DNA from 2 places in the Sphingomonas sp. GlSt437 genome. Region 1 is predicted to be linked to the other one. Evidence: predicted binding sites of a transcription regulator. Region 1 holds the regulator's gene; the other holds the start of a gene.
What was found. Region 1 encodes LexA, which represses DNA repair genes until DNA is damaged. Its sites were predicted from a motif close to GTTCCNCNCTTGTTCT; they were not measured.
Positions count from the first base shown of each region.

Region 1 (4,501 bases):
GGCTGACGCCGATGCGATGCGGCGCGCGGGCCTCGCGCATCTGTTGTCGGTGAGCGGCCTCCACCTGACCGCGACGGTCGGCGCGACGATGGTGCTGGTGATCCGCCTGCTCGCGCTGTTCCCGTGGTTGGCGTTGCGGGTGCGGTTGCCGATGGTGGCGGCGGGGGCAGGGGCGGTCGCCGCGATCGGCTACACGCTGTTGACCGGCGCCGAGGTGCCGACGGTGCGGTCGTGCGTCGCCGCGCTGCTTGTGCTCGCCGCCTTGATGCTGGGGCGCGAGGCGATGACGCTGCGGCTGGTTGCCGCCGGCGCGGTCGCGGTGCTGCTGACCGTGCCCGAAGCGGCGGCGGGGCCGAGCTTCCAGCTCTCCTTTGCTGCCGTCGCCGCGATCGTTGCGCTGCACGACGAGCCGCATGTGCGGGGCTGGCTGATGAAGCGCGAGGAGGCGTGGTGGCGCCGGCAGGGGCGCGAGGTCGCGTCGCTGCTCTTGACCGGTCTCGTCGTCGAAGCGGTGCTTGCGCCGATCAGCGTCTATCATTTTCATCGCGCCGGGCTGTACGGATCGGTCGCCAATATCGTCGCCATTCCGCTGACCACCTTTGTCATCATGCCGGCCGAGGCACTGGCGTTGCTGGCCGATGCGGTGGGGCTGGGCGCGCCTTTCTGGTGGGCGACGGGCAAGGCGATCGATCTGCTGCTGTGGATCGCGCATTATGTTGCTGGCCTGCCGGGCGCGGTTGCGGCGCTGCCATCGATGCCGTGGGGCGCGTTCGCGCTGATGATGGCGGGGTTGCTATGGCTTGGGCTGTGGCGCACGCGCTGGCGGTTGCTTGGGCTGGCACCGGCGCTGGTCGGCGCGGCCTGGGCGTTGCTGACGCCGGCGCCGGATGTGCTGGTGACGGGCGATGGACGCCACGTCGCTATCCGGGATGCGCATGGTGGTATCGCGATGCTGCGCGATCGTGCGGGTGATTACACCCAGGCGATGCTCGCCGAGATTGGCGGCACGATCGACGATCCCGATTTCCTGTCAGACCAGCCGGAAGCGCGGTGCAGCCAGGATTTGTGTATCGCCGATATCAAGCGCGGCGGCCGGACGTGGCGCGTGCTGGCGACGCGCAGTTCCTATCCCGTGCCCTGGGCCGCGTTCATCCCGGCCTGTGCTGCCGCCGATATCGTCATCAGCGATCGCCGCTTGCCGCGCGGTTGCACGCCGCGCTGGCTGAAGCTCGATCGGCCCGTGCTCGCCCAAACCGGCGGCATTTCGATCACCTTGGCCGATGGCCGCATCGCCACCGTCAATCATCCCGGCGACGCGCACCCCTGGCGCGCGCCGCCGGTCATTCCGATCAATCGTAGCGGCGAAGCAGGCCCGAGAGCTTGCCCTGGATGCGGACCTGACCCGGCTCGTATCGCTGCGGATCGTACGCGCGATTAGCCGGATCGAGCCGCACCATCGCGCCTTCGCGGCGGAAATATTTGAGCGTCGCTTCCATCTCGTCGATCAGCGCCACGACGATCTCGCCATCTCGCGCGACTTCGGTGCGGCGGATGAGCGCATAATCGCCATCGAGAATGCCGGCATCGACCATCGAGTCGCCCGATACTTCCAGCGCATAATGCTCGCCCGACCCGAGCAAGGCGGCCGGCACCGCCAGGCTCGCATGGCTTTCGAACGCCTCGATCGGCAAGCCCGCCGCGATCCGCCCATGCAGCGGGATTTCGATCACGTCGTTGGCGGGCTGCGGCATGGCGCGGACATTGGCGGGTACCGACGGGCTCGCCGCCTTGACTGCAGCGCCGCCGCGACCGCTTTCGGGCATGCGCAGCACTTCGAGCGCGCGGGCGCGGTTGGGCAGGCGGCGGATGAATTGCCGTTCCTCCAGCGCGCTGATCAGCCGATGCACGCCCGACTTGGATTTGAGGTCAAGCGCCTCCTTCATTTCCTCGAACGAGGGCGAGACGCCGGTTTCCTTCAAGCGGTCATCGATGAAGCAGATCAACTCGTGCTGCTTGCGCGTGAGCATTCGTGTTCCTCCGTCCCAGAACGGACGCCGAACGTTTAGGAAACATGATTCGCGAAGTCAAGCGATCGGTAAAATCTGTACTTGATCGCCCGCAGCGGCCGCGGGGGCGTGCGGTGCGCGGATGACGAGGCAATTGGCAGCGGCGAGCGCGCGCAGCATCGAACTGTCCTGGACTTTCGCCACGCTGACCTGCCCCTGATCGACGCGCGCCCGCAGATAATCCTGGCGCTTGTCATTGGCCGGAAGCGGCTTGTCGAGCGTCGCGGTCATCGTCGGTGGTAGCGGATCGCGCGCGCCGCCCAGCGCCGCGATCAGCGGGCGGACGAAAAGCTGGGCGGTCACGAAGGCGGAGACCGGGTTGCCCGGAAGCCCCACCACCAGCGCGTCCCCGAGCGTGCCGGCGAGCATCGGCTTGCCCGGCCTGAGCGCGATCCGCCAGAAATCGATCGCGCCGCCCGCTGCCTGCAGCGCCGGGCGCACCAGATCGTGGTCGCCGACCGAGGCGCCGCCGGTCGTCACGATCAGATCGGCATGGGCGCTGGCGAAGGCTTTGGTCAGCGCGTCGAGCCGGTCAGGGATGATGCCGAGGTCGCTGATTTCGACCGGCAGATCGGCCAGCAACGCGGCCAGCATGACCGCGTTGGTTTCGGGGAGTGCGCCCTCGGCTGCGTCGGTTCCGGGGGGAACGAGCTCGTCACCGGTCGCGATCAGCGCGACGCGGATGGGGCGGTTGACGGCGAGCGCGCCATGGCCTGCGGCGCCGGCGAGCGCGATCCGCGCCGGCGTCAGCCGCTCGCCGCGCGCGACGAGTGCGTCACCAGCGCTGAAATCCAGCCCGCGGCGGCGGACATTGGCGCCTTGGCGCGGTGGCCCTTCGCCGATGAGCGCGATGGCCGCACCATCGGCGCGCACTTCTTCCTGCACCATCACCGTATCGGCGCCGGCAGGGAGTGCCGCGCCGGTGAAGATGCGCACCGTCTCGCCGGGGTTGATCGTGCCGGCGAAGGGATGCCCCGCAGCGCTTTCGCCGATCAGGGTAAGCGGCCCCGGCAAATCGGCATAGCGGATCGCATAGCCGTCCATCGCGGAGAGGTCGGTATAGGGTTGCGTGCGCCTGGCGATGATGTCCTCGGCTGCCCGGCGCCCGGCGGCCTGGCGGAGCGGGACGGACTCGCTCGAGACCGGCGTCGCCATCGCAAGCAGCCGCGCCTGCGCCTCGGCGACCGAAATCAGGCCGCCGCTCATCCGTTGCGCACCGGGTTGCGCTCGTGAAGCGGCATATCGGGCGGCAGAGCCAGCCATTCGTGGCGATCCACGGCCCAGACGGCTTGCTCGGGCATGGGAAAATCCGGATCGGCAAAAGCGCCGACGGCGATGCCGATCAGCTCGGGCAGTCGGCGCGCTTCCCACCACAGGCTGGTGCCGCAGGCCGGGCAGAAATGGAAAGCGACAGGATGACCGCTCGCCGATGGCCGCTCGAACACGGCGTTGCCGCCAGCGGTGACGACGTCGTCGCGCGCGAAGAAGGCGGCGATGCTGAACAGGCTACCGGTGCGGCGCTGGCAATCGCGGCAATGGCACATCGAGATTTTGCGCGGCTCGCCGGTAGTGGTTGCGGAGAGTGCGCCGCAATGACACCGCGCGACGCGGACCAGCGGCGTCTCAGTGGGGGAGGCGTCGGGGCCTAACGTTGCCAGTCGCCCGACTTGCCGCCCGATTTGCGGAGCAGGCGGACATGCTCGATCGTCATGCCTTTATCGACCGCCTTGGCCATGTCGTAGATGGTGAGCAGCGCAACGCTGGCGGCGGTCATCGCTTCCATCTCGACGCCGGTGCGGGCGGTGCAAGCACAGGTCGCGGTGACGGTGACGCCTTCATCGTCCACCGCGAGCTCGATCGTCACCCGGTCGAGCGGCAGCGGGTGGCAGAGCGGGATCAGCTCGGCGGTGCGCTTGGCGGCCATGATGCCGGCGATGCGCGCGGTGGCGAGCACATCGCCCTTGGCGACGGCGCCGTCGCGGATCGCGCGCGCGGCCTCTGCCGACATGCTGATGCGGCCCTCGGCAACCGCTTCGCGCGCGCTCTCTGCCTTGCCGCCGACATCGACCATCCGCGCCGCGCCGGTCGCGTCGAGATGGGTCAGCTCGCTCATTGCCCGAGCAGCGCCCGCGTCGCCGCCTCGATATCGTCGGCGCGCATCAGCGCCTCGCCGACGAGGAAGCAGCGGACGCCGTGCTCTGCCATGCTGTCGAGATCGGCGCGCGTCGAAAGCCCGCTTTCGGCGACGAAGGTGCACCCCTTGGGCGCTTTGGCGATGAGTTCAAAGGTGCGCGCGAAATCGACGCTGAAATCGCGCAAATCGCGGTTGTTGACGCCGATCAGCCGCGATTGGAGCTTCATCGCGCGTTCCATTTCGCGCGCATCGTGCACTTCGATGAGCACATCAAGACCGCAATCGGTCGCAGCCGCCTCGA
Region 1 is NZ_JBPGYA010000002.1:131,437-135,937, reverse strand. Features, by position in the region: gene ACLB0R_RS10140 (ComEC/Rec2 family competence protein) at 1-1,438, shown strand, start outside; gene lexA (transcriptional repressor LexA) at 1,350-2,027, opposite strand; gene ACLB0R_RS10130 (molybdopterin molybdotransferase MoeA) at 2,085-3,272, opposite strand; gene ACLB0R_RS10125 (GFA family protein) at 3,269-3,682, opposite strand; gene moaC (cyclic pyranopterin monophosphate synthase MoaC) at 3,712-4,179, opposite strand; gene trpC (indole-3-glycerol phosphate synthase TrpC) at 4,176-4,501, opposite strand, start outside.

Region 2 (4,501 bases), 110 kb from region 1:
CCAGCAGCGGCGGCATCAGCGAGCCCTCGGCATAATGGAGGAAATGGCGATAGCGCAGCACCGCGTCGCGATGCGCCGGCGGCCCGAAACGGCCATCGGCCTTCTCGACAAGATATTCGACGATCGCGCCGGTCTCGGCAACGACGCTGCCTGTATCGGTATCCTCGATCACCGGTGACTTGCCGAGCGGATGCACCGCGCGAAGCTCTGGCGGCGCGAGCATGGTCTTTTTGTTGCGCGCATAATGCCGGATTTCATAAGGCAGGCCGACCTCTTCGAGCAGCCAGATCACCCGCTGCGATCGCGAATTTTCGAGATGGTGGATGATGATCGTCACACGTGCCTCCCCCGGGTCAATCTGGAATCGCGTACCATAGCCATGCCGCAGCGGGAAAGTCGACTGCATCGCCCGAGCGATGTCGCTCGAGCAACGCGCGAAGGCGCGCGACCATCGCCGGTCGCTCGGCGTCGTCGGCAGTGCGGAACAATCTGGCGGCCGGGCCGATGCGCGCGAAAAATGCCATCGCGTCCGCCACCGGATCGGCACCCGCCCCGGCATGATAGATGTAATCGACTGGCTGGGGCGCCGATGGAGACCAACCGGCCGCGCGGAGAAGGCGCACGACATGATCGGCGTCGGCGAATGCGAAAGGGCCCGGCGCAGTTCCGGCATCGACAGGCGGGGGTCCCCCCGTTGCCGCAGCAATCAATTCGGCGGCCCATGGATTGGCCGCGATCGACCGGAAGCACGAAAACAGCAGCGGCGCGCGCGGCGCGGCGGCGCGACGTAGCTTGGTGAACGCGGCAACCGGATCGTCGAAGAACATCACGCCATGGCGCGACATATAGCCGTCGATCGGCGCCAGCGTCGCCACCGCCTCGTCAGCAGCAGCGATAAGGAAGTCGAGGTTCGCGAGACCTGCGGCGCGCTCGCGCGCGACTTCGACCAGCGGAGCCGACAAGTCGATGCCGGTAATGCGCGTATCGGGCCGCGCCGTCGCGAGCGCGATTGCGGTGCTGCCCGCGCCGCAGCCGATATCGACGACCCGCGCTGCATCAGCCGGCAAATGCGCGAGGATATGCTCGTTCAGCATCGCGCCCAGGTCGGCAAAACTGCGATCGGTGCGCTGCCATTCCGCCGCCCAGGCATCGCCAACCGGGCCGATCCATTCGCTCGCTTCCATGGAGTTCCTCCGCAACGGCGCCGACCGGCGGCAACCGCCGGCGAACGATGTCGGTCCGACATATCGCGCGCGCCAACAATGGCAAAGCGATCGAGGCCCCGGCGAAACAGTGGCCATAGGCACTCCCCCCTAAGCAGAACCCGACCAGATCAAAATGCATGAAAGGCCCGCCAGGGGGGAGTGGCGGGCCTTTCCGAGCGTGCGACGGGAGAAAGCGTCGCGATAAGCTTAAGCCTTACAAGTCCTCGTCGGCATCGCCGTCGGGACCAGTCATCATTTCCTCGGCGACCTTATCCATTCGGTTGCGGATCGCGGTTTCCAGGCGGTTAGCCACATCGGGATTTTCGGTGAGATAAGTCTTGGCGTTCTCACGCCCCTGACCGATGCGGACGCTGTCATAGGAGAACCAGGCGCCCGATTTCTCGACCAGCCCGGCCTTGACGCCGAGATCGAGCACTTCGCCGATCTTGGAGATGCCCTGGCCGTACATGATGTCAAACTCGACCTGCTTGAATGGCGGCGCGACCTTGTTCTTGACGACCTTCACGCGCGTCGTGTTGCCGATGATATCGTCGCGATCCTTGATCTGGCCGGTGCGGCGGATGTCGAGACGAACGCTCGCGTAGAATTTGAGCGCATTGCCGCCGGTCGTGGTTTCGGGATTGCCGTACATCACGCCGATCTTCTGGCGAAGCTGGTTGATGAAAATCACCATGCAGCGCGAGCGGCTGATCGAGCCGGTCAGCTTGCGCAAAGATTGCGACATCAGTCGCGCCTGCAAGCCGACATGGCTGTCGCCCATCTCCCCTTCGATTTCCGCGCGCGGCACCAAAGCCGCGACCGAATCGACCACCAGCACGTCGATCGCGTTGGAGCGCACCAGGGTATCGGTGATTTCGAGCGCCTGTTCGCCGGTATCGGGCTGCGAGACGATCAGCTGATCGATGTCGACGCCGAGCTTGCGCGCATAAACCGGATCGAGCGCGTGCTCGGCATCGACGAACGCCGCCATGCCGCCCTGCTTCTGCGCCTCTGCAATCACGTGCAGCGCCAGCGTCGTCTTACCCGAGCTCTCCGGACCGTAAATCTCGATCACGCGGCCGCGCGGCAGACCGCCGACGCCGAGCGCGATGTCGAGGCCGAGCGATCCGGTCGAAATCGATTCGACCTGCATCGCTTCCTTCTGCCCCAGCCGCATCGCCGAGCCCTTGCCGAAGGCGCGATCGATCTGCGCCAGCGCCGCATCGAGCGCCTTTTGGCGATCGCTCGCCGCCTTGTCGTTGGTTGTTGCCATGGTACCGTCGATGACCTTCAGAGATGTCGCCACAAGAGCCTCCACCGCTAGCCGGTCGGCACGACCGGTTCAATCTGTTGGAAGCGATGTACATGGAATGTTCCACCAGAACAAGAGTGGAACAGTCGATTTTGGATAATTTATTTCCTGGGGCGGCAACTGAGGCGCCGATCGCGCCGCTTACGCCGCCTGGAGATGGTCGAGCGCGCGCGCAATTGCTTCCATGGTGAAGGGCTTGACCAGGATCGGCCGGCCGCGATGCCGCTCGGGGATCACCCCCTCGTCGCCGCCGCTGGCGAAGAGGAACGGCCGTCCCGCATCGCTCAGCGCATCGGCGATCGGCCAGCTTTTCTCACCGCCGCGCAGATTGACGTCGAGGATCGCGGCATCGACGCCCGAACCGACATAGGCAAGCGCCTCGGCAACGGTATCGGCGGTGCCGACATGCTGGTGGCCGAGCTCGACCAGGAAATCCTCGATCATCATGGCGATCAACGGCTCGTCCTCGACGATCAAGATTCGATGCCCCATGGGCGGTCCCCTCCACATCCGCGCAGCGGATTAACTGGTTTAAACGCGGTAGCGCCTATTTGGTTGCAAGCGCGATCCGCGCGGCCTCCGCCAGCTGCTGCACCGAGAAGGGCTTGGCGATGAAGTGCACCTGATCGAGGTCGATCGACTTGCGCAGCGTTTCCTCGGCATAGCCCGACATGAACAGGATCGGCAGATCGGGGTAACGCTCGCGCGCACGGCGCACCATCGTCGGGCCATCCATCAGCGGCATCATCACGTCGGAGATCAACAGATCGGGCCGCGGGCTGTTTGCGAGCAGCTCGAGCGCTACCTCCCCATTCTCGGCGGTCATCACGCTATAGCCCTGGCGCTTGAGCGCGCGTTCGGCGACGCTGCGGACCATATCCTCGTCTTCAACGAGCAGGATGGTGCCCGATCCCCATAGCTCGCCCTGCCGAACCTTGGGCGGGATCGCCTTGGCCTTGCCATTGCCGGCAGCAGCGTGGTGGACCGGGAAGTAGATGGTGAAGGTCGTCCCCTGCCCCATCTTCGAATCCGCGAAGATATAGCCGCCCGATTGCTTGACGATGCCGTAGACCGTCGAGAGCCCCAGCCCGGTACCTTTGCCGACTTCTTTGGTGGTGAAAAACGGCTCGAAAATCTTCGGCAGGATCTCGGGCGGGATGCCGGTGCCCGTGTCGGTGATCTGGAGCGCGGTATAATCATCGACCGGCATCACATCGGCGCCAAGCTTGCGGACCTCGGCCTGCGTTACGGTCAGCGTGCGGATGGTCAGCGTCCCGCCGCCATGGCCGTACCGCACCGCCATCGCATCGCGCGCATTGACCGCGAGGTTCATCACCACAAGCTCGAGCTGAACCGGATCGACGCGGATCGCGCCCAGACCGCGCCCGTGCTGCACCGTGAGCGTGATCGTCTCGCCGAGCAGGCGCTTGAGCAGATACGACACTTCCGAAATGACATCGGGCAGCTGGATCACTTGCGGCCTGAGCGTCTGCTGGCGCGAGAACGCCAACAGCTGCCGCGTCACGCTCGCGGCGCGGTTGGAATTGGCCTTGATCTGCTGGATGTCGTCATAATCGCTGTCGCCGGGTGAGTGGCGCATCAGCATCAAGTCACAATGGCCAATGATCGCGGTCAGGATATTGTTGAAATCGTGCGCGATACCGCCGGCGAGCTGGCCGATCGGCTGCATCTTGCTCGCTTGCGCCACCTCGTGCTGCAACAGCGTGTCGGCGCCATCATCCTTGAGGCTCAGCAGAACCGCCGCATCGCCCATGCCGCGCGCCGCCGCGATGGAGAGCGACACGGGCATTTCGGGCCGGACTGTGAGCCGCACTGCCATATCGGTCGAATGCGACGCGCCATTGGTGAAGCGGCGGATCGCATCGGCCACTGCCGCTTTGTCTTCGCGGACGACGAGGTCGCCCGGGTAGAGCGGCGGGCTCGCCGGGTCGATCTGCGCCGAGCGGGCGAATGCCTCGTTCAT
Region 2 is NZ_JBPGYA010000002.1:17,577-22,077, forward strand. Features, by position in the region: gene ACLB0R_RS09600 (glutathione S-transferase family protein) at 1-337, opposite strand, end outside; gene ACLB0R_RS09605 (class I SAM-dependent methyltransferase) at 354-1,184, opposite strand; gene recA (recombinase RecA) at 1,420-2,511, opposite strand; gene ACLB0R_RS09615 (response regulator) at 2,659-3,009, opposite strand; gene ACLB0R_RS09620 (hybrid sensor histidine kinase/response regulator) at 3,065-4,501, opposite strand, start outside.
Region 2: the regulator LexA is predicted to act here: its motif matches at 2,586-2,601, upstream of recA (recombinase RecA).